3 regions of the Kitasatospora sp. NPDC114501 genome follow, and region 3 is predicted to be linked to each of the others. Evidence: riboswitches for the same ligand, from Rfam matches in the RefSeq annotation. Region 3 holds a riboswitch; each other region holds the start of a gene.
The links. A riboswitch is a leader RNA that binds a small molecule or an ion and turns the genes downstream of it on or off. The one in region 3 is predicted to bind cobalamin.
Positions count from the first base shown of each region.

Region 1 (6,614 bases), on a different contig from region 3:
CCAGCGACAGCGCGTGTCCGGCCACGGCGAGCAGCAGTCCGCCGTTCACCCCGCCGCCGATCTGCCAGCCGGCGCCGAGCTCGGCCTCGTAGCGGCCGGCCTCCTCGGGGTGCCTGGTCAGGGCGATGCCCTGGTCGAACTCGCTGCGGATCGCCGTGGCCATGTGGGGGGACCTGCCCTTCGCGCGTGCTTCCGGACGTCAAGTTACTGACGAGTAGGCCCCACCCTACGCCGACCGGGTGAAACGCGGAACGGCCGCCGGACACCTGTTCGGGTCCGACGGCCGTCCACGAGGTCGATCCGCCTACCGGCGGATGCCCGGCTTCAGCTCCAGGAAGCGGGCGAGCATGCCGTTGACGAAGGCCGGGGAGTCGTCCGTGGAGAACTCCTTGGCGATCTCGACGGCCTCGTCCAGGACGACGGCGTCCGGGACGCCGTCCTCCCAGATCAGCTCGTACGCACCGAGCCGCAGGACGTTGCGGTCCACGATCGGCATCCGGTCGAGCGACCAGCCCACGGAGTACTGCTCGATCAGGTCGTCGATGCGACGAGCGTGCTGGACGTACCCCTCGATGAGCTCCATGGTGTACTCACCGACCTGCGGGGTGCCCTCGTCGGGCTTGGGCTCGCGGGCGCGGGCCACCCAGTCGGCGAGGACCTGCTGCGGGTCGACCCCGCGGTGGTCGGCCTCGAAGAGGATCTGGAAGGCCCGGGTACGGGCCTTGCTGCGTGCGGCCGACACGGACTTACTTCACCCGGCCGAGGTAGCTGCCGTCGCGGGTGTCGACCTTGACCTTCTCACCGGTGGTGATGAAGAGCGGCACCTGGATCTCGGCGCCGGTCTCCAGGGTGGCCGGCTTGGTGCCACCGGTGGAGCGGTCGCCCTGGACGCCCGGCTCGGTCTCGGCGATGGTCAGCTCGACGGCGGCCGGGAGCTCGATGTACAGCACCGAGCCCTCGTTCTGCGCGACCAGGGCCTCGAAGCCCTCCAGCAGGTACTTGGCGGCGTCGCCGACGACGGCCGGCTCGATGGTCAGCTGGTCGTAGGTGTCCATGTCCATGAACACGAAGTTCTCGCCGTCCTTGTACGAGAACTGCATGCCGCGCTTGTCGACGTTGGCGGTCTCGACCTTGGTGCCCGCGTTGAAGGTCTTGTCGACGACCTTGCCGGTCAGGACCTCCTTGAGCTTGGTACGCACGAAGGCCGGGCCCTTGCCGGGCTTGACGTGCTGGAACTCGACGACGGACCAGAGCTTGCCGCCCTCCAGCTTGAGGACCATGCCGTTCTTGAGATCGTTCGTGGAAGCCACGGGCGCACTAACTCCTGTATAGCTGTCAAGGAACCAAGGGATTGCGTCCTGCCGCCCACAGCCCGGGGGCCGCGGTCACAGGGCGAGGAGCTCCTTGGTGGTGATGGTGAGCAGCTCGGGCCCGCCCTCCTCGAGGGGGCGCACGACGAGCGTGTCCTCGATCCGGACGCCGCCCTTGCCCGGGAGGTGGACCCCTGGGCCGACGGTGACCGGCACGCGGCTGTCCAGTTTACCCATGTCCGCCGGGCCGAGGCGCGGCGCCTCCCGCATCTCCAGCCCGATGCCGTGGCCCACCGGGTGCGGGGAGGCCTCGGTGTGGCCGGCCGCCTCCAGGACCTGCCGCGCCGCCCGGTCGGGCACGCACTGCTCCACCCCCGGTCCGAGCGCCTCCCGCCCGGCCCGCTGGGCCCGGAAGACCAGCCGGTGCAGCTCCACCTGCCAGGGCGCGGGGGCCGCGCCGATCACGAAGGTGCGGGCGGTCGAGACGCCGTAGCCGCGGTACTGGGCGCCCATCACCACGGTCAGGAAGTCGCCCTCCTCCACCCGGCGGTCGGTCGGCTGGTGGGCGGCCTGGCCGGAGTGGCTTCCGGTGCCGACCGAGACCGGGAAGGCCGCCCGGTCGGCGCCGTGGTCGATCATCCGGCGCTCCAGCTCCATCGCCAGGTGCCGCTCGGTGCGGCCGACCAGGATCGACTCCAGCAGCTCGCCCAGCGCCTGGTCGGCGATCTCCGCGGCGATCCGCAGGTCGGCGATCTCGTGCTCGTCCTTGACCACCCGCAGCCGCTCGACCGTCTGGCCGAGGTCCACCAGCCGGGCCCCCTCGGTCAGGCCGGCCACCGCCCGGTGCCGGGTGACGGTCAGGTCGTGCTCCTCCACCGCCAGGCCCGACACCCCGGACCGCGCGGCGGCGGTCGCGGCCGCCAGCGCGGTGTCCGAACCGGCCGCCACCGGCAGCCGGGTGACGTCCGGGGCGATCAGGTGCTCCCCGGAGTCGTCCGGCGGCAGGTCGTCCGGCAGCGCGAGCAGGGCCCGCTCCCTGGTCAGGAGCAGGCTCGCCCCGCAGGGCGCGCAGCCCGTCAGGTACCGCACGTTCGCCGCCCGGGTGATCAGCGCCGCATCGGCCCCGGCCGCACCGCAGTGCTCCCTCACCCGCTCCCGCCGCCCCGCGTACGCATCCGCCATGCGTCGAGCCTACGAACCCCCGGCCCGGAGCGCCCGCCGAGCACCCCCGACAGAACCCCCGGTGCCCCTTGCGCGCCCCCCGCGCCACCGCGCCGTCACCCCCGGGCGCGCGCCGTGCGCCCCGCCCCCGCCGGCGTCGCGCCGCGGCCCCGGAGCGACCGGCGGGACGGGCGCTCAGGCGTCCTGGCCAGGCGTCCAGCGCTGCTCGACCCGGGCGAGCTTCCAGTACCCGATCGCGATCGCCCAGACCACCACGAACAGCCCGGCGATGGCGTAGCCGACGTTGTCCAGCGAGATGTCCGCGACGAATCCGGAGACCGGGTCGGTCAGGTCGAGCTTCTCGTGCAGCACCCCGACCAGCTCGATGGTGCCGATGACGAAGGCCACCGCGATCGACAGCCCGGTGATGGTCAGGTTGTAGTACACCTTCCGGACCGGGTTGGCGAAGGCCCACTGGTACGCGAAGTTCATGAACGTCCCGTCCAGGGTGTCGAACAGGCTCATCCCGGCGGCGAACAGCAGCGGCAGGCAGGCGATCGCGTACCAGGGCAGCCCGGAGGCCGCGCCCGAGCCGGCCATCACCATCAGGGTGACCTCGGTCGCGGTGTCGAAGCCCAGTCCCAGCACCAAGCCCACCGGGAACATCTGCCCCGGCCGGGTGATCGACCGGGTCGCCCGGTTCAGCACCCGGGCCATGAAGCCGCGCGAGTCGAGGTGCGCCTCCAGCTCCCGCTCGTCGAACTGCCCCGCCCGCATCGCCCGGAACACCTTGAGGATGCCGAGCAGTGCCGCCAGGTTGAGCGCGCCGATCAGGTAGAGGAAGACGCCCGAGGTGGTCGTCCCGATCATGCCGAGCCACTGGTGGGTGGTCGACTCGTCGTCCATCAGCGTGTTCGCCAGCTGCGCGCCGCCCGCCACCAGGGCGGCCATCAGGACCACCATCGAGGAGTGCCCGAGGGCGAACCAGAAGCCCACCGAGACCGGCCGCTTGCCGTCCGCCATCAGCTTGCGGGTGGTGTTGTCGATCACCGCGATGTGGTCGGCGTCGAAGGCGTGCCGCATGCCGAGGGTGTACGCGGTGATACCCAGGCCCACCCCGAAGACCTGGGTACCGACCGCGTACCGCTCGGGTGCGACCAGGAAGACGAGCGTCCCGAAGGCCACCACGTGCATGGCCAGGATCACCCCCATCAGCCCGGCCGTACGGACGGTGTCCTCGCGCCGCCACTTGAAGGCGGGCAGCGCGGAGGGGGTCGCCTTCGCCCCGGGGGCGACGGTTTCGGGCAGGGTCATCTGCGGATCACGCTCCAGCACCTCGTGGAAAACCTCGTGAGATGCCGTGGCCGGTCTCCTGGCTGACGGGACACGCCCGCACCCGCCTTCCCAGGCGCGCGGGGCGCCCAGTGGCTTCATGGGTACGGACGACGCTCCTCCGTGGACGGAGGAACGACCCGATCACAGTGGCGAGGGCCGCTCCGGGCTGGGATCCCTGAGGATCCGTCACCGGTCTTCCCGAGCACCACGGCGGGGAACACCGTAGGGGCCGGGCCCCACGGGTGCAAGGCTGCGCACCTGCGCAGGTGTCCAGGATCACAGGACGCCGCCTGCAAGAATGTCCGCATGCATCTCGTACCGGCCGACCGCGCGGGCCACCGCACCATCGACGGGCACCGGGTCTGCGAGGCCATCGCCGCGATCGGCGAGCCCGCGCACGTCCGGTCCTGGGCCGAGCGGTTCTCGCTGCTCGCCGACCCCGGGCGGCTCGCCCTGCTGCTCGCGCTCCACCGGGCCGGCCCGCTCGCCGTCACCGACCTGGCGGTCGCCACCGGCATGCGCGACCCCGCCGTCTCCCAGGCCCTGCGGCTGCTCCGCACCGCCGGCGTGGTGACCGGCGACCGGGACGGACGAGTGGTGCGCTACCGGCTCGTGGACGAGGCCATGCGCCCCCTCCTCGACGAGTGCACCGCCGCCGAGCACCACGAGCCCACCGCGGCCGCGGGCTGACACCCGGAAACCCCCGCCGGGACCGGCCCCGACCAGTACGATCATGATGTGCCGTCCCACCCCCACGCCTGGCCCGCCGACCGCTGGAACACCCGACCGGTCAGGGCCCGTGTGCTGGCGGTCGCCCGCACCCTCACCTCGGCCACCCGGGTCCTGGACGTCCTCACCCTGCTGAGCCCGGACGGCATCGAGCGGTACTTCACCGTCAACCCCGGCTCCGCCTTCGCCGACCGCGCCCTGGACGAGTACCTGCACGGCCTGCCCGGCTTCACCGTGCTGGACTGGGAGGACGCCGTCCGCCGCCGCTTCGACCTGGCCGTCGCCTGCGCCGTCCACTCCTCCATGCACCGCCTGGACGCCCGCCTCGTCGTCCTCCCGCACGGCGCCGGCTACAACCGCCTGGTCACCGAGTCGACCGGCGACACGGTCACCGCCGCCGGCCTGTCCCGCAACGAACTCACCCACCGCGGACGGGTGTTCGTGGACGTCCTCGGCCTCTCCCACCCCGAGCAGCTGGACCGGCTGCGGGACTCCTGCCCCGAGGCGCTGGACGTCGCCCGGGTGGTCGGCGACCCGTGCTTCGACCGGATGCTCGGCAGCCGGCGCTCCCGCGACGGCTACCGCGCCGCGCTCGGCGCCACCGGCGGCCGACGGCTCGTCGTCGTCAGCTCCACCTGGAGCGAGCACTCGTTATTCGGCCGCCACCCCGACCTCCCCCAGCGGCTGGTCCGCCGGCTCCCCGCCGACGAGTACACGGTCGCCGTCGTGCTGCACCCCAACGTCTGGAGCCGCCACGACCCCGAGGCGCTGCTCGACGACGCCCGCCGGATGGGCCTGCGCCTGATCCCGCCCCACCAGGGCTGGCAGGCCGCTCTCGTCGCCGCCGACTGCGTGATCGGCGACCACGGCTCGGTCACCGTCTACGGCGCCGCCCTGGAACGCCCCACCGTGCTCGTCGCCACCGGCGCCGCCGAACTCGACCCGCGCTCCCCCGGCTACGCCTTCGGCCAGGCCGCGCCCGTCCTCGACCCGGACGGGGACCTCGCCGCCCAGCTCGAACTGGCCCTGGCCCAGGACCCGGCCGGCCTGAGCGGCATCACCGGCCGGTCGCTCGCCCACCGCGGCGAGTCCGCCCGGCTGCTGCGCCCGCTGCTCTACTCCTTCCTGGACGGGCTGGACGAACCCGGCGACGAGCCGGCCCTGCCGCCCTACCCCAGGCCGCTCCCCACGACCACCGAGGGGCCCACCGCGTACGATGTCGAGGGCAGCGGCGCGGGCACCGAGGTCAGCCTCCGGCGCTACCCCATCGCCTCGGACGGCCACACCCCGCGCGGCTTCCACGCCCTCACCGACGAACACCCGGGCGACGCCCTGCGCTACACCGCCGAGGTCCTCGCCCGCACCGAGGCCCACGCCGAACGCCCGGCCACCCGCTGGCTCGCCGACACCGCCGCCGAACTCCCCGGCCTGGCCGTCGCGGTGGCCGCCCTCGGCCCGGCCCGCCACCTGCTGCGGCTGCGCACCGGCCAGCTGCTGGAGGCCCGCGCCGAGCCGGACTGGGACAGCCCCGACCCCGGCATCGACCCGCTGCTGCTCGGCGCCGCCGTCGCCTCCTGGCTCGCCGACGGCGGCGAGCCGGCCGGGCTCCCCGCACACGGGCTCACCGTCCGCACCGGCGAGCACCGCACCCGGGTGTCGTTCCGCACCGGCTCCTAAGGCGTGTCTGACAATTCGCGTCGGATCAGGGCGCGGCGTTGGGGTGCGTGCATCGCAAGGCGGAGGAGGGAGCCACTGCGGTGGGGGCACCTCCCGGCCGAAGGCTGGGGGCCATTGGTGACCGACGACAACGCGGCGAGGTGCGTGCCCCGGCGTCGCGCACCCGGCGGGAATTGTCAGACACGCCTTAGTCCGACAGCTCCCTCAGCCGCACCCGGCTGCGCTCGGCCAGCTCCGCGTCGTCCAGTTCCTCGGCGAGGGAGACCAGCAGGGTGTGGGCCTGCGCCTCCTTGGCGTACTGGCTGCGCTGCCTGGCCTGCCGGGCGCAGTCGTCCGCGTGGGCCACGGCGAGGTCCAGCTGCCCGAGCGCCCGGTGGGCCCGGGCGCGGACCAGCGGCAGCT
Region 1 covers NZ_JBVKDS010000009.1:205,078-211,691, reverse strand. Annotated here, with positions in the region: gene ACZ7RU_RS18850 (thioesterase family protein) at 1-163, opposite strand, end outside; gene nusB (transcription antitermination factor NusB) at 305-742, opposite strand; gene efp (elongation factor P) at 747-1,310, opposite strand; gene ACZ7RU_RS18835 (M24 family metallopeptidase) at 1,386-2,492, opposite strand; gene nicT (Nickel transporter NicT) at 2,667-3,785, opposite strand; cobalamin riboswitch at 3,817-4,031, opposite strand; gene ACZ7RU_RS18825 (ArsR/SmtB family transcription factor) at 4,113-4,496, shown strand; gene ACZ7RU_RS18820 (hypothetical protein) at 4,545-6,212, shown strand; gene ACZ7RU_RS18815 (AAA family ATPase) at 6,400-6,614, opposite strand, start outside.
Region 1: linked by a shared signal. The riboswitch ahead of nicT (Nickel transporter NicT) and the one ahead of ACZ7RU_RS04910 (ribonucleoside-diphosphate reductase subunit alpha) in region 3 are both predicted to bind cobalamin.

Region 2 (6,614 bases), on a different contig from region 3:
TCGAAGGCCAGCCCGCGCACCAGCGCGTCGTCGCCCTGGGCGGCGTCCAGCAGCTCGGCCACCGCCCGGTCCGCGGGCCGGGCCGCGACCCAGGCCCGGAACTCGGCGCGGGCCGGGCCGGGCGAGTAGTCCGCACAGGCGTTCAGCAGCTCGAAGGCGCTCTGCTCGATGTGCCCGGCCGCGGTCTGCGCGACCGTGCAGATCTCCTCCAGCTTCGCCCGCACCGCCCAGTGGCCGAGCGGCGACAGCTCCGCGGCGTCGTTCCTGCGCTCCAGGGCGCCGACGGCCGCCAGGCCGTCCAGCATCCAGTCCAGGACGGCGGCCACGTCGGAGGGCGCGGCCGGGGTGTCGATCTGCGGCGCGCGGCAGGTGCCGCGGACGGCGGAGACCGCCGAGGCCGCGTGCGGCACCGGCGACAGGCCCGGTCCGCCGAGGCCCGTACCGACCCGGCGCTCGTCCAGGCCGCGGCGCAGCAGCTCCAGCAGCTCGCTCTCGGCGACCGGGCCGTCCACCAGGTGCAGGAAGGAGAGCAGCTGCGGGGCCTGGTCCACGGCCTGCCCGGCCAGGACGGCGAACACGCCGCGCAGCGCGGCGGGCGGCACCGGGGCGAGCAGGGTCCAGGCGTCGAACAGCGCCGACCAGCCGCGCACCACGGCCTCATCGTCGTGCTCCCAGGCGTGCAGGCGCCAGCCGGGGCCGGCTCCGCCGTCCCGGGGCTCCACCAGGCCCACCAGCAGCGCCCGTCCCCAGGCCTTGGTGGCCGCGCCGACCGTCATGGCCAGTGCCCGGCCCGCCGCACGGGCGTCCTCCGGGAGCAGTTCGCCGCGCTTGTCGACCTCGGCCAGCTCGCCGGCCCAGCGGGCGACCCGGACGGCGTCCACCAGCATCCGGCGGGCCAGCGGCGCCAGCTCGGCGGGTGCCGGGAAGCCCTCAGGCACGGGGACCCGGCCACGTCCGGGAGCCGGAGCGGGCCCTCGTCGCCGGGGTACTCCGTTCCGGGGGACACCCGCCCCGCCCGGCCTGCCACCGGCGGGCCGTTGGGCCGTTCCGGGGAGACGGGTCACCGTCGCACCGGTACCGATCGTCGGCGGGAGCGGGGCATCACGGTCGCGCGGGTTCCGAGACGTCACGTCGAGCAGTCTTCCCCTTGCACCGGCCTTCTGTCACATCCGGTTGTCCGTACGACCGGGCGACCGGTGGTGGCACCTCCGCAAGATCGGGCAACAACGGCAAACCGCCTGGCCGGAAACGTGTGACCTGGCCATGCCACTCGTCACACCCCGGTTGCCGGGAATACTCGGCCGGTCACCGTGCGTACGGGAGGGGGGTAAGGAGCCGGGCCAATTGTCGCCCCTGACGGCGGGTCCGATTGCGTGCGGGAAATCCGCGCCGCCCAGGCCCGGCAGGGGTGTCCAGCCCGATTCCGGACGGCTGGCGGGCGGGTCGGGGGGAGCGCACGGCGCGAGAAGTCGGCCGGGTCGACTTCTCGCGCACGCCGGGCGGAACGGAGGAAAGCGCCATTAGTGGACGGGGGGCGGCGCGGCGGAAAAACCGTCCGGGCCCGGCCGGGAACGCCGCGCGCGCGAGGGGGGGCTGCCGGGGGCTACAGCAGCGGTGTGAGCCAGCGACGGAGGAGTTCCGTGTAGCGGTCGGGGGCGGTGTTCCAGAGGGTGGCGTGGTCGGCGCCCGGGAAGGGCTGGAGGCTGACCACGTCGCGGCGGGCCGCGGCCAGCTTCTCGACGGTGCCGAAGGGCGCGATCCGGTCCTCCGGGCTGTGCAGGACGAGGGTGGGCACCCGCAGGTCGGTGCCGTCGGCGAGGCGGGCGAGGTCCGCGAGGTCGACGCCGGTGCGGCCCTCGGCGGCGAGGGCGCCGAGTTCGGAGGCGACGCCCCGGAAACCGGCCCGGGCGGCGTCCCGGCGGGCGGAGGCCGGGAGGTCGAGCACCGGCGAGTCCAGGATCAGGCCCCGGACGGCGTGCGACCAGGCGGAGCGGGTCGCGGTCCGCAGGGCCATGGTCGCGCCGAGGGACCAGCCGTAGAGGATCACCTTGCCCGCGCCGCTGTCGAGCGCCAGCCGTACCGCCGACTCGACGTCGCGCCACTCGGTCTCGCCGAAGTGGCTGAGCCCGTCCGGGGAGCGGGGGGCGCCCCGGTCGCCCCGGTAGGTGACGGCGAGGGCGGGCAGGCCGAGCCGGTCGAGCACGGGGAGCACCGGGAGGGTCTGCCGGCGGTCGGCCTCGGGGCCGTGCACCAGGATCACCCAGGTGCCGCGTCTGCCGTCGAGCTGCCAGGCCGGCAGCGCGCCGAGCTCGCCGTCGGCGAAGGTGTCGGCGAAGGCGAGGCCGAGCGCCTCGGTGGGGTCGCCGAGGAGGACCCGGGGGGTGAAGCGGACCTCGGTGCCGGGGGCGAGGGTGCCCCGGTCGGCGCGGACCAGCCGGCGGGTGACGCCCCGCTCGTCGCTGTGCAGGACCTCCTCGACCACCGCGTGCCCGCCGTCCGCCCACTCGACCGCCCAGCGGCCGGGACGCAGGCTCGCGTGCCCGCGGGTGAAGGTGACCCGGCCGGGGGCGAGGCCGCGGACCACGACCGGCCCGGACTCCCGGACGGCGGGCGCCGGACGGACCATCCGCTCGGAGGCCCGACGGCCGATCACCAGCACGGCGGCCCCGACCGCGGTGGCCCCGACCGCGGCGGCCGCCACGACGGCGGCGGTTCCCCAACGCATTTCGCTCCCCGCTCTGTTGCTCTCGGACCGGACGGTGTTCGAGCACCAGTTCACCGGCGCCCCGCCCGCCCGGCCATCCGGATGGGCCGTCCGGGTCATCCGGGCGGCGGGCCGGCGGCGGGGCCGGCGCCATGCCGGTGCTGCTGCCGGTGCTGCTGCCGGTGCCGGGAATCCCACGGGGTGTCAGCGCCCGCGTGTGACCAACCCCTCCGTGACCTCGGTTGACTCCCGGTTCGGGCCCGTGATGGGATCCTGGGGCCAAACGGAGGCATGGAGAGGAAGCCGGTGGAAGTCCGGCGCGGTCCCGCCACTGTCACCGGGGAGCACGCTCGGAACATCGCCACGGCGGGCCGTCGACGGCCGCTGGAAGGCTCCGGGAGTGCGTTCGACCCGGAAGCCAGGAGACTCTCGCCCCCGTCACGTCGATCCAGGGCGCGGACCCTGAGTGAGGACACGCACGCGATGCAGGCTGCCCCGCCCGGCCGGACTCCGAGCTGCCCACCGCCGTGCGGCCGATGACCCCGCTCACCGCCTCCCCCGCTCCGCGCCCGCTGACCCACGCCGCCGCGTTCGCGCTCGGCGCCGCCGCGGGCTACGCCGCCGACACCCGCTTCGCCGACCCCCGCCGGGGTCACCCGGTGGCCGTCTTCGGCAGTGCCGCGACCCGCCTGGAGCGGCGGCTGTGGCGCGACGGCCGCGCCGCCGGGGCCGGGTACACGGCGCTGTGCGTCGGCGCGGTCGCGGCGGGCGCCCTCGCCCTGGACCGTACGGTGGGCCGGCGCCCGCTGGGCCGGGCGGCGCTGGCCGCGGCCGCGACCTGGACCGTGCTCGGCGGCACCTCGCTGACCCGGGAGGCGCGCACCATCGGCCGCTCGCTCGCCGCGGGCGACCTCGCGGCCGCCCGGGAGCGGCTGCCGCACCTGTGCGGGCGGGACCCGAGCGCGCTGGACGGGCAGCAGATCGCCCGGGCCGTGGTCGAGTCGGTGGCCGAGAACACCGCCGACGCCGTGGTGAACGCGCTGACCTGGGGCACCCTGGCCGGCACCCCCGGCCTGCTGGCCTTCCGCGCCGTGAACACCCTGGACGCCATGGTGGGCCACCGCTCGCCCCGCTACGCCCGGTTCGGCTGGGCCTCGGCCCGGCTGGACGACCTGGCGGGCTGGCCCGGCGCCCGGCTGACGGCGCTGCTGACGGTGGCCGCCGCGCCCGAACCGCGGACCGCCTGGCGGGTCTGGCGGCGCGACGGCTCCGCGCACCCGAGCCCGAACGCGGGCCAGGCCGAGGCGGCGTTCGCCGGCGCGGTGGGCGTGCGGCTGGGCGGGACACTGCGGTACGGCGAGCGGGTGGAGGAGCGGCCGGTGCTGGGCGCGGAGCTGCGCCCGGTGACGGTGGACGACATCGAACGGGCCTGCGCGCTCTCCCGGCGGGTGGGCGCACTGGCGCTGGGTACGACGGTCGCGGGGCACGTCCTGCTGCGGACGCTGCTGAAGAGGAGGGGGCGGGCATGACGAACGCGCTGCTGGTCGCGGGGACGACCTCGGACGCGGGCAAGAGCGTGGTGACGGCCGGGATCTGCCGCTGGCTCGCCCGCCAGGGCGTGCGGGTCGCGCCGTTCAAGGCGCAGAACATGTCGCTGAACTCCTTCGTCACCGCCGACGGCGCCGAGATCGGCCGTGCCCAGGCGATGCAGGCGCAGGCCGCCCGGGTGGAGCCGGAGGCGGCGATGAACCCGGTGCTGCTCAAGCCCGGCGCGGACGGCCGCAGCCAGGTGGTGCTGCTCGGCCGGCCGGTGGCCGAGGTGGGCGCGCTGGACTACCGCGAGCGCAAGCCCGTCCTGCTGGAGCGCGCCCTGGAGTGCCTGGCCGACCTGCGCCGCCGCTACGACGTGGTGGTCTGCGAGGGCGCGGGCTCGCCCGCCGAGATCAACCTGCGCGACCGCGACATCGCCAACATGGGCCTGGCCACGGCCGCCGCCCTGCCGGTGGTGGTGGTCGGGGACATCGACCGCGGCGGGGTCTTCGCCGCGATGTACGGGACGCTGGCGCTGCTGTCGGCGGAGGACCAGCGGCACGTGGCGGGCTGGTTCGTCAACAAGTTCCGCGGCGACACGCGGCTGCTGGCGCCCGGACTGGAGATGCTGCACGAGCTGACCGGACGTCCGGTGCTGGGCACCCTGCCGATGCTGCCCGGGCTCTGGCTGGACGCCGAGGACTCGCTGGACCTGTCCACGGTGGTCGACCGGACGGACGGGCCCGGACCGCTCGGCGCGGACGTGCTGCGGGTGGCCGTGGTGCGCTTCCCCCGGCTGTCCAACTTCACCGACCTGGACGCGCTCGCGCAGGAGCCGGGCGTGCTGGTGCGCTGGGCGACCAGGCCGGAGGAGCTGGCCGACGCCGACCTGGTGGTGCTGCCCGGCACCCGGGCCACCGTCGCGGACCTCGCCTGGCTGCGCGAGCGCGGCCTGGAGCCGGCCCTGAAGGCGCGGGCGGCGGCCGGACTGCCGGTCCTCGGGGTCTGCGGCGGCTACCAGATGCTGGCGCACTCGATCGTGGACGAGGTCGAGTCGAAGGCGGGCGCCGTCGACGGGCTCGGCCTGCTGCCGACCCGGGTGCGGTTCGGCGCCGAGAAGGTGCTGGCGCGGCCGGTCGGCGAGGCGTACGGGCAGCGGGTCGAGGGCTACGAGATCCACCACGGTGTGGTGGCGGTCGAGGGCGGCACCCCGTTCCTGGACGGCTGCCGGGTGGGCGCGGTCTGGGGCACGACCTGGCACGGCGCGCTGGAGAACGACGGGTTCCGCCGTGAACTCCTGCGCGAGGTCGCCGAGTCGTCCGGCCGGGCGTTCGTCCCGGCGCCGGACACCTGCTTCGCCGCGGCACGCGAGGCCCGGCTGGACCGGCTGGGCGACCTGATCGAGGAACACGCGGACACCGACGCGCTGTGGAAGCTGATCGAGGGCGGGGTGCCGGCGGCCGGATCGCTGCCGTTCCTGCCGCCCGGGGCCCCTGGGAGTGACGCATGACCGACGTCCGCTATCCGTTCACCGCGATCGTCGGCATGGCCGACCTGCGGCTCGGGCTACTGCTGAACGCGGTCTCCCCGGCCGTGGGCGGCGTGCTGGTGCGCGGGGAGAAGGGCACCGCGAAGTCGACCATGGTGCGCGCGCTGGCCGGCCTGCTGCCGTCCATCGCCACCGTGGACGGCTGCCGCTTCGCCTGCGACCCGGGCGCGCCCGACCCGCAGTGCCCGGACGGCCCGCACGTCTCCCCGTCCGCCTCCGAACGGCCCTCCCAGCTGGTCGAGTTGCCGGTCGGCGTGGCCGAGGACCGGATCGTCGGCTCGCTCGACCTGGAGCGGGCACTGGCCGAGGGCGTCAAGGCCTACGAGCCCGGGCTGCTCGCCAGGGCCCACCGCGGCGTGCTCTACATCGACGAGGTGAACCTCCTCCAGGACCACGTGGTGGACCTGCTGCTGGACGCCGCCGCGATGGGCCGCTCCTACGTCGAGCGCGAGGGCGTGTCGGTGCGGCACGCCGCCCGCTTCCTGCTGGTCGGCACCATGAACCCGGAGGAGGGCGAGCTGCGGCCGCAGCTGCTCGACCGGTTCGGCCTGACCGTCGAGATCGCCGCCACCCGGGACCCGGCCGAGCGCGCCGAGGTGGTCCGCCGACGGCTCGCGTACGACGCCGACCCGGCCGGCTTCGCCGCGCGGTTCGCCGAGCAGGAGCGGGCGCTCGCCGAACGCATCACCAAGGCACGGGAGTTGCTGCCCGACGTCGAGCTGACCGAGGTGGCGCTGCGTCAGATCACCGCCGTGTGCGCCGCGTTCGAGGTGGACGGGCTGCGCGCGGACATCGTGATGGCCCGCACCGCCGTGGCGCTGGCCGCCTGGG
Region 2 covers NZ_JBVKDS010000010.1:270,002-276,615, reverse strand. Annotated here, with positions in the region: gene ACZ7RU_RS20755 (hypothetical protein) at 1-938, opposite strand, end outside; gene ACZ7RU_RS20750 (alpha/beta hydrolase family protein) at 1,604-2,725, opposite strand; cobalamin riboswitch at 3,001-3,133, shown strand; gene ACZ7RU_RS20745 (cobalamin biosynthesis protein) at 3,241-4,233, shown strand; gene ACZ7RU_RS20740 (cobyric acid synthase) at 4,230-5,744, shown strand; gene ACZ7RU_RS20735 (putative cobaltochelatase) at 5,741-6,614, shown strand, end outside.
Region 2: linked by a shared signal. The riboswitch ahead of ACZ7RU_RS20745 (cobalamin biosynthesis protein) and the one ahead of ACZ7RU_RS04910 (ribonucleoside-diphosphate reductase subunit alpha) in region 3 are both predicted to bind cobalamin.

Region 3 (6,614 bases):
GGCGGATGGAGGGGATGTTCTCCACCGCGGCGAAGGCCGCGTTGCGGTCCTCCGGGTCGGGCAGGTAGGTGTCCAGCAGCGTCAGGTAGAACTGGACGTGCACGGCCTCCTCGAACAGCTGGCGCGACAGGTACAGCCGCGCCTCCGGGGAGTTGATGTGCTTGTAGAGGCTCAGCACCACGTTGTTGGAGACGATCGAGTCACCGGTCGCGAAGAACGCGACCAGTCGCCCGATGAGGTGCCGCTCGCCCTCGCTCAGCTTCGCCAGGTCGGCGACGTCCGAGTGCAGGTCCACCTCCTCCACCGTCCAGGTGTTCTTGATGGCGTCCCGGTACCGGTCGTAGAACGACGGGTACCGCATCGGGCGCAGGGTCAGCTCGAAGCCGGGGTCGAGCAGCATCTTGCGGTCTTCGGGGGTGCTCACTGGCAGGCCTCGCAGGACTCGGGGTTCTCCAGGGAGCAGGCGATGGCGGCTTCCTGCTCCGGGGTGAGGGAGGGGGTGTTCACGGGCACGGGCGCGGGCGCGGCCGCACGCGCGGTGCCGGACGCGGCCTGGGCAATGCGGGTGGCCGGGCGCGAACGCAGGTAGTAGGTGGTCTTGAGACCCACCTTCCACGCGTAGGCGTACATCGAGCTGAGCTTGCCGATGGTCGGCGCCGCCATGAACAGGTTCAGGGACTGGCTCTGGTCCAGGTACGGCATGCGGGCCGCCGCCAGGTCGATCAGCGCGCGCTGCGGCAGCTCCCAGGCCGTCCGGTACAGCGAACGGACCTCGGCGGGCAGCCAGTTCAGCTCCTGCACCGAGCCGTTGGCGTCGCGCAGCGCGTCCCGGGTCTGCTGGTCCCAGACGCCGAGGTCCTTGAGCTCGCGCACCAGGTACGGGTTGACCTGGAGGAACTCGCCGGACAGCGTCTCGCGCTTGAACAGGTTGGACACCTGCGGCTCGATGCACTCGTACACGCCGGCGATGGACGCGATGGTCGCGGTCGGCGCGATGGCCAGCAGCAGCGAGTTGCGCAGGCCGGTCTCGGCGATCCGGGCGCGCAGCGCGGTCCAGCGGTCGGCCCACTGCGGGGCGGCGCTCGGGAAGTGGTCGATGTGCAGCTCGCCGCGGGCGGCGCGGGTCTCGCCGTACGCCTCGTGGCGGCCCAGCTGCTCGGCCAGGTCGGCGGAGCGCTCGTAGGCGGTGAGCATGATGCGCTCGGCGATCAGCGTGGACAACTGCTTCGCCTCGGCGGAGTCGAAGTCGATCCGCAGCTTGAAGAAGACGTCTTGGAGGCCCATCACGCCCAGGCCGACCGGCCGCCAGCGGGAGTTGGACGTCCCGGCCTCGGTGGTCGGGTAGAAGTTGATGTCCACCACGCGGTCGAGGAAGGTGACGGCGGTGCGCACGGTGGCGTCCAGCCGCTCCCAGTCCATGGCGCCGAGCAGGTCGGCGGCGGAGGCGCTGGGGGCCACGTGGGCGCCCAGGTTGACCGAGCCCAGGTTGCAGACGGCGGTCTCGGAGTCGTCCGTGACCTCCAGGATCTCGGTGCACAGGTTGGAGGAGTGCACCGTACGGCCCGGCAGCGCGGTCTGGTTGGCGGCGCGGTTGGAGGCGTCCTTGAAGGTCATCCAGCCGTTGCCGGTCTGCGCCAGGGTGCGCATCATGCGGGCGTACAGGGTCTGCGCCGGGATGGTGCGCACGGCCTTGCCGGCCTGCTCGGCCTTGCGGTACGCCTCGTCGAAGTCGGCGCCCCACAGGTCGACCAGCTCGGGCACGTCGGCCGGGGAGAACAGCGACCAGTCCTCGTCGGCGTTGACCCGGCGCATGAACTCGTCCGGGATCCAGTGCGCCAGGTTGAGGTTGTGGGTGCGGCGGGCCTCTTCGCCGGTGTTGTCGCGGAGCTCCAGGAACTCCTCGATGTCGGCGTGCCAGGTCTCCAGGTAGACGCAGGCCGCGCCCTTGCGGCGGCCGCCCTGGTTGACGGCGGCGACCGAGGAGTCGAGGGTGCGCAGGAACGGCACGATGCCGTTGGACTTGCCGTTGGTGCCGCGGATCAGGCTGCCGCGCGAGCGGATGCGCGAGTAGGACAGGCCGATGCCGCCGGCGTGCTTGGAGAGGCGGGCGATCTGCGCGTAGCGGTTGTAGATCGAGTCCAGGTTGTCCAGCGGCGAGTCGAGCAGGTAGCAGCTCGACATCTGCGGGTGCCGGGTGCCGGAGTTGAAGAGCGTCGGCGAGGAGGTCAGGTACTCCAGGCGGCTCATCAGGCCGTACAGCTCGGCCACCTCGCGCACCGACTGCTCGCTGTCGCCGACCGCCAGGCCACAGGCGACGCGGAGCAGGAAGTGCTGCGGGGTCTCGATCACCTTGCGGGTGATCGGGTGGCGCAGCAGGTAGCGGGACTGCACGGTGCGCAGGCCGAAGTACTCGAAGCGGTCGTCGCCCGAGGTGTCGACCAGCGCGTCCAGGGCGGCGGCGTGCTTGGTGACGAAGGCCGCGGTGGTGTCGCCGATCAGGCCCTCGGCGTGGCCGACGGCGATCGAGGCGGAGAAGGACGTCGAGCCCTGGCTGTTCGCCTCGTCGACGATCTCCAGGGCGAGCAGGCGGGCGGCCAGCTTCGAGTACTGGGGGTCCTCGGCGATCATCGACGCGGCGGCGTCCACGGCCAGCCCGCGGAGTTCGGCGAAGTCCGAGCCGGCGTGGCGGCCGCGCAGCGCGGCGGCGGCGACGTGGCCGGGGTCCACCTCGGTGAGGTCGGTGCTGCGGTCGGTGAGAAGCCGCAGCAGGGCGCCGCCGGGGTCGGAGACCGTCGGGTCGGTGAAGGCGGTACCGGAGCCCTGGGCGGGCAGGGTGGCTGAGGCAGCGGTGGTCAAGGCGCTCTCTCCTGGCGGCGATCGGCGGCGGTGATCGGGGGCCACCGGGCCGATCGGGGCAGGGGAGCACGGCACGAACGCAGACGGCGTCGCGCGACGGTGACTCCCCGGCCCGCCCGCGAGGCCCGGAGGGGTACTGCTCGTGCTCGCGCGGCCTCTGCGGGAGGGCCGTGGCGCACGCCGTCGGCAGGTCATCGGACTCGCGGGTACGGCTGCTGGAACCGCCCGCTCACCGCTGCGGGGCAGTCCCGGATTCGCACCGGGTTCCCCTGCATCGACAGCAGGAGTGAGCATACATGTAGTGGTGTCTCCCTGAAGCGACCCCAGATGTAGTGCGGCGCCGCGTGTCGGGGCGATAACCGGTCGTACCGGAACCATGGCGGACGGGGGCCGTCGGCGACTCCGGAACGGGGCCGGGGCGTCCTGGTTTCGATACGGAATGGCCACCGGGAGGATCGGTGGTCACGCGGATGCCCTACGATCTGGGCGCATGAGCGACGGAACTGGCGTACCTGGGCAGGGGCCGCAGGGAACGCCTCCCGCCGGGCCGGGGGGCGCACAGAGTCAGCAGCCGGTGGTACCTGGTCCGGTACCGCCGCCGAGTGGGGGTTTCGGGCCGCCGCCCGCCTCGTACGGGCCGGTCGTGCCGTCGGCGCAGCCGGTCGCGCAGCCCATCCCCCCGGTGCCGCATCCGGTGGCGCCTCCGCCGCAGCCGGCTCCGCCGGTCGCGCAGCCGCAGCCCCAGCCGCACCCGGTCGGGCAGCCGCAGCCGAACCCCCAGCCGCACCCGGTCGGGCAGCCGCAGCCGAACCCCCAGCCGCAGTGGCACCTCCAGCAGCAGCCCCAGCAGCCGGGCCCGCCGCGGCGGGCCGAGCCGGACTGGGACGCGCTGGCGGACCGCAACGAGGCCGACGGCAAGCGCCGTCGCCGGATGAAGGTCATCGGCGTGGTGGCCGCGGTCGCCGTGGTCGGTGGCCTGGCCGCCGGTGGCGTGCTGCTGTTCAAGGGCAAGAAGGTCGACGGCCCCACGACGGCCACCACCGCCCAGCCGACGGTCGTCCCGAGCGCCTCCGGCACGCCGGGCCAGCCGGACGACCCGTCGAAGCCGATCTGGGAGGCCGCCACCGACCCGGCACCGCAGGACGCGGGAGCGCTGTTCTCCGCGCTCCAGGTGACGATCAACGGTGCCACCTGGAACCGGACCGTGGTGGCGCTGGACTCGCCCTGCTGGGACGGGAACTCCACGACCGGCGGGCTGGGCAAGGTGCTCGGCGACCAGGGGTGCCAGCAGGTGCTCCGGGCGACGTACGTGTCCGGTGAGAGCGCGGTCACGGTCGGGGTGGCGGTCTTCGACCACAGGATCCAGGCCGAGACCGCGACGAAGAACTTCGCCGGTCAGCTCAAGGGCGCGCCCGCGGCCGGATCGCCGGCGTTCTGCGCCGCCGCCGGCTGCACGGGCACCCACAACAGCCTGGGCCGGTACGCCTACTTCACGGTCGAGGGCTCGGCCAAGGGCGGCAACGCCCCGGACGCCACGGCGACCGCGGCGGCCTCCGGGTTCGCCGAGCACGTCAAGGGGCAGCTGCTCAAGCGCGCCAAGGCCGCGTCCTCGGCCGCGCCCGGCGTCCAGGGCACCCCGCCGGCTCCGGCGGGCTGACCAGCCGGGACGCCCCCGCCGGTGACCCCGGCGGGTCGGCCCGCCGGGACACTCCGGCCCCGGTGGATCGTTCGCGGGGGCCGGGGGAGTGTGGCAGTCTCTCGGGACAGTCATTTCGTATGCGTGTTCCGGTTGCGTCCGTGGGGGGCGGCGCCGGCGAGCAACCGGAGGAGCGGTCCGTGGCCCTGCCCAGAGCCCTGCGCGGCAAGCCCGCCGTCCTGGCCGCGGCCGGGGCCGTCGTCGCCGCGGGAGCGGTCTTCCTGCTCGACCACGACGGCAGGGCCGAAGGCGAACAGCCCCCGAGGGTCCCGGTGTCGGTCGGCCTTCCGGGGCGCACCCTGCCGCCGGAGGTCGGCCGGGACCTGCTCGCCCGGGACCCGCAGGCCTCGCCGAACGCCCGCGCGGTCCAGCAGTTCCTCGCCGACCTGGAGGCCCAGGCCCGTACCGGGCAGAGCGGCGGCACGGTGATCGGCCAGCACGTCGAGGCGCACAACGAGCGCAACAACCCCGAGTACGGGGACTACCGGGGCACCAAGCAGGTCGGCTACTACTACAAGAAGGCCGCCGACATCACCGGCAAGCTGCCCGGCTTCGTGGAGACCGACCTCGGCCCCGGCTACGGCCAGAACGGCTGGGGCGTGGGCAACCCGCGCTCCTACTCGGCCGGCCGCTGGCCCACCTGCCGGGCCGGCTGGCAGTACACCGACGACGCCGTCGACCTGCTGTCCGCCGTCTGGAGCGGCCACCCGCGGGCCGAGGACGGCGGCTACGGCGCGGCGGGCGCGCAGCAGAACTGCGACGGCAGCAGCACCGAACTGCCCGACAACGGCGGCGCTCCGGCCGGGATCGTCGGCATGTCCTTCCACCAGCCCTACCCCGGGTCGGAGGTCAAGTCCTTCGAGCGGGTGCTCTGTTCGAACTCGCCGGCGGCCAAGGACCCCGACTGGTTCGGCCGGGTCGTGGACGGCGCCCACGACACCCCCGAGTACCGGGCGCTGATCACCGACCTCTCCTACCTGGCCGACCACCTGGAGTACCTGGCCGCCCACGACGTGCCGGTGCTGCTGCGCCCGTACCACGAGATGAACGTGCTGGACTGCTCCCGCCGGTTCTGGTGGGCGGGCCAGAAACCGGCCGAGTACCAGGCACTGTGGAAGATCACCTACCGGTACCTGGTGGAGACCCGGGGGCTGCACAACCTGCTGTTCGTCTGGACGCCGGTGTCCTGGGACGGCGCCCCGGGCATGGACCCCTGGGACTACTACCCGGGCGCCCAGTTCGTGGACGTGGTCGGGGTGGACGACTACAGCGGCAGCCCGGCGCACCCGATCGGCACCGGCGAGGTGTGGACCAAGCGGTACTACGACGGGCTGTCCGCCTACGGCAAGCCGCGGATGCTGGCCGAGTCCTTCGCCGTCCCGGTCAACTCCCGCCAGCCGGAGACCCTGCGGCGCACGCCCTGGACGATCTGGACGGTCTGGGGGCAGTCGCTCACCGCGAACAACCTGACGCCGGACCAGCCGCGCAACTCGGCCGCGGACGTCACCGCGACGTACCGCAGTCCGCTGGCGCTCACCGGCGGCTCCGGCACCTTCGGGGCGAACGTCGACTGGAGCGGTCTGCACGTGCGCTGAGCCGGCGCCGCCGCCGGCCCGGTGGTCGGCGGTGTGAGGTGGGCCGCACTGCGGGGCTGCGCTGAACGGGTGGAATTCCGGCTCCGTTGCGGCGTGTGGCATCCTGTGGCGGCGAAGCCGAGGGCGGGCGAACGGCCGGGACGGGCCCGGAGGGGCGGGGGATACGGGATGACAGGGACGGGTCCGATGCGCGTGGCCGGCGGCGTGGCCGTCGGCTGGGGCGCGGTGCTGCTCGGCTGGGCCGGGTACAACTGCTTCGGCCAGGTCGGCGTCGCCACGTACCTCAAGGGCGTCTTCTACTACGGCGGCTCCTCGGTGTACGCCGAGACCGGCAGCCTCAACTACGGCCTGCTCTACCTGGTCTCGGGCGTCCTGCTGCTGCGCGGGCGCAACTGGGCGCTCGGGGTGGCGGCCGGTGTCGCGCTGGTCGAGGGGTACAACCGGGTACGCAGCCTGGTCGGCGCACT
Region 3 covers NZ_JBVKDS010000002.1:309,363-315,976, forward strand. Annotated here, with positions in the region: gene ACZ7RU_RS04905 (ribonucleotide-diphosphate reductase subunit beta) at 1-400, opposite strand, end outside; gene ACZ7RU_RS04910 (ribonucleoside-diphosphate reductase subunit alpha) at 421-2,832, opposite strand; cobalamin riboswitch at 3,025-3,150, opposite strand; gene ACZ7RU_RS04915 (hypothetical protein) at 3,551-4,513, shown strand; gene ACZ7RU_RS04920 (glycoside hydrolase family 26 protein) at 4,693-6,147, shown strand; gene ACZ7RU_RS04925 (hypothetical protein) at 6,316-6,614, shown strand, end outside.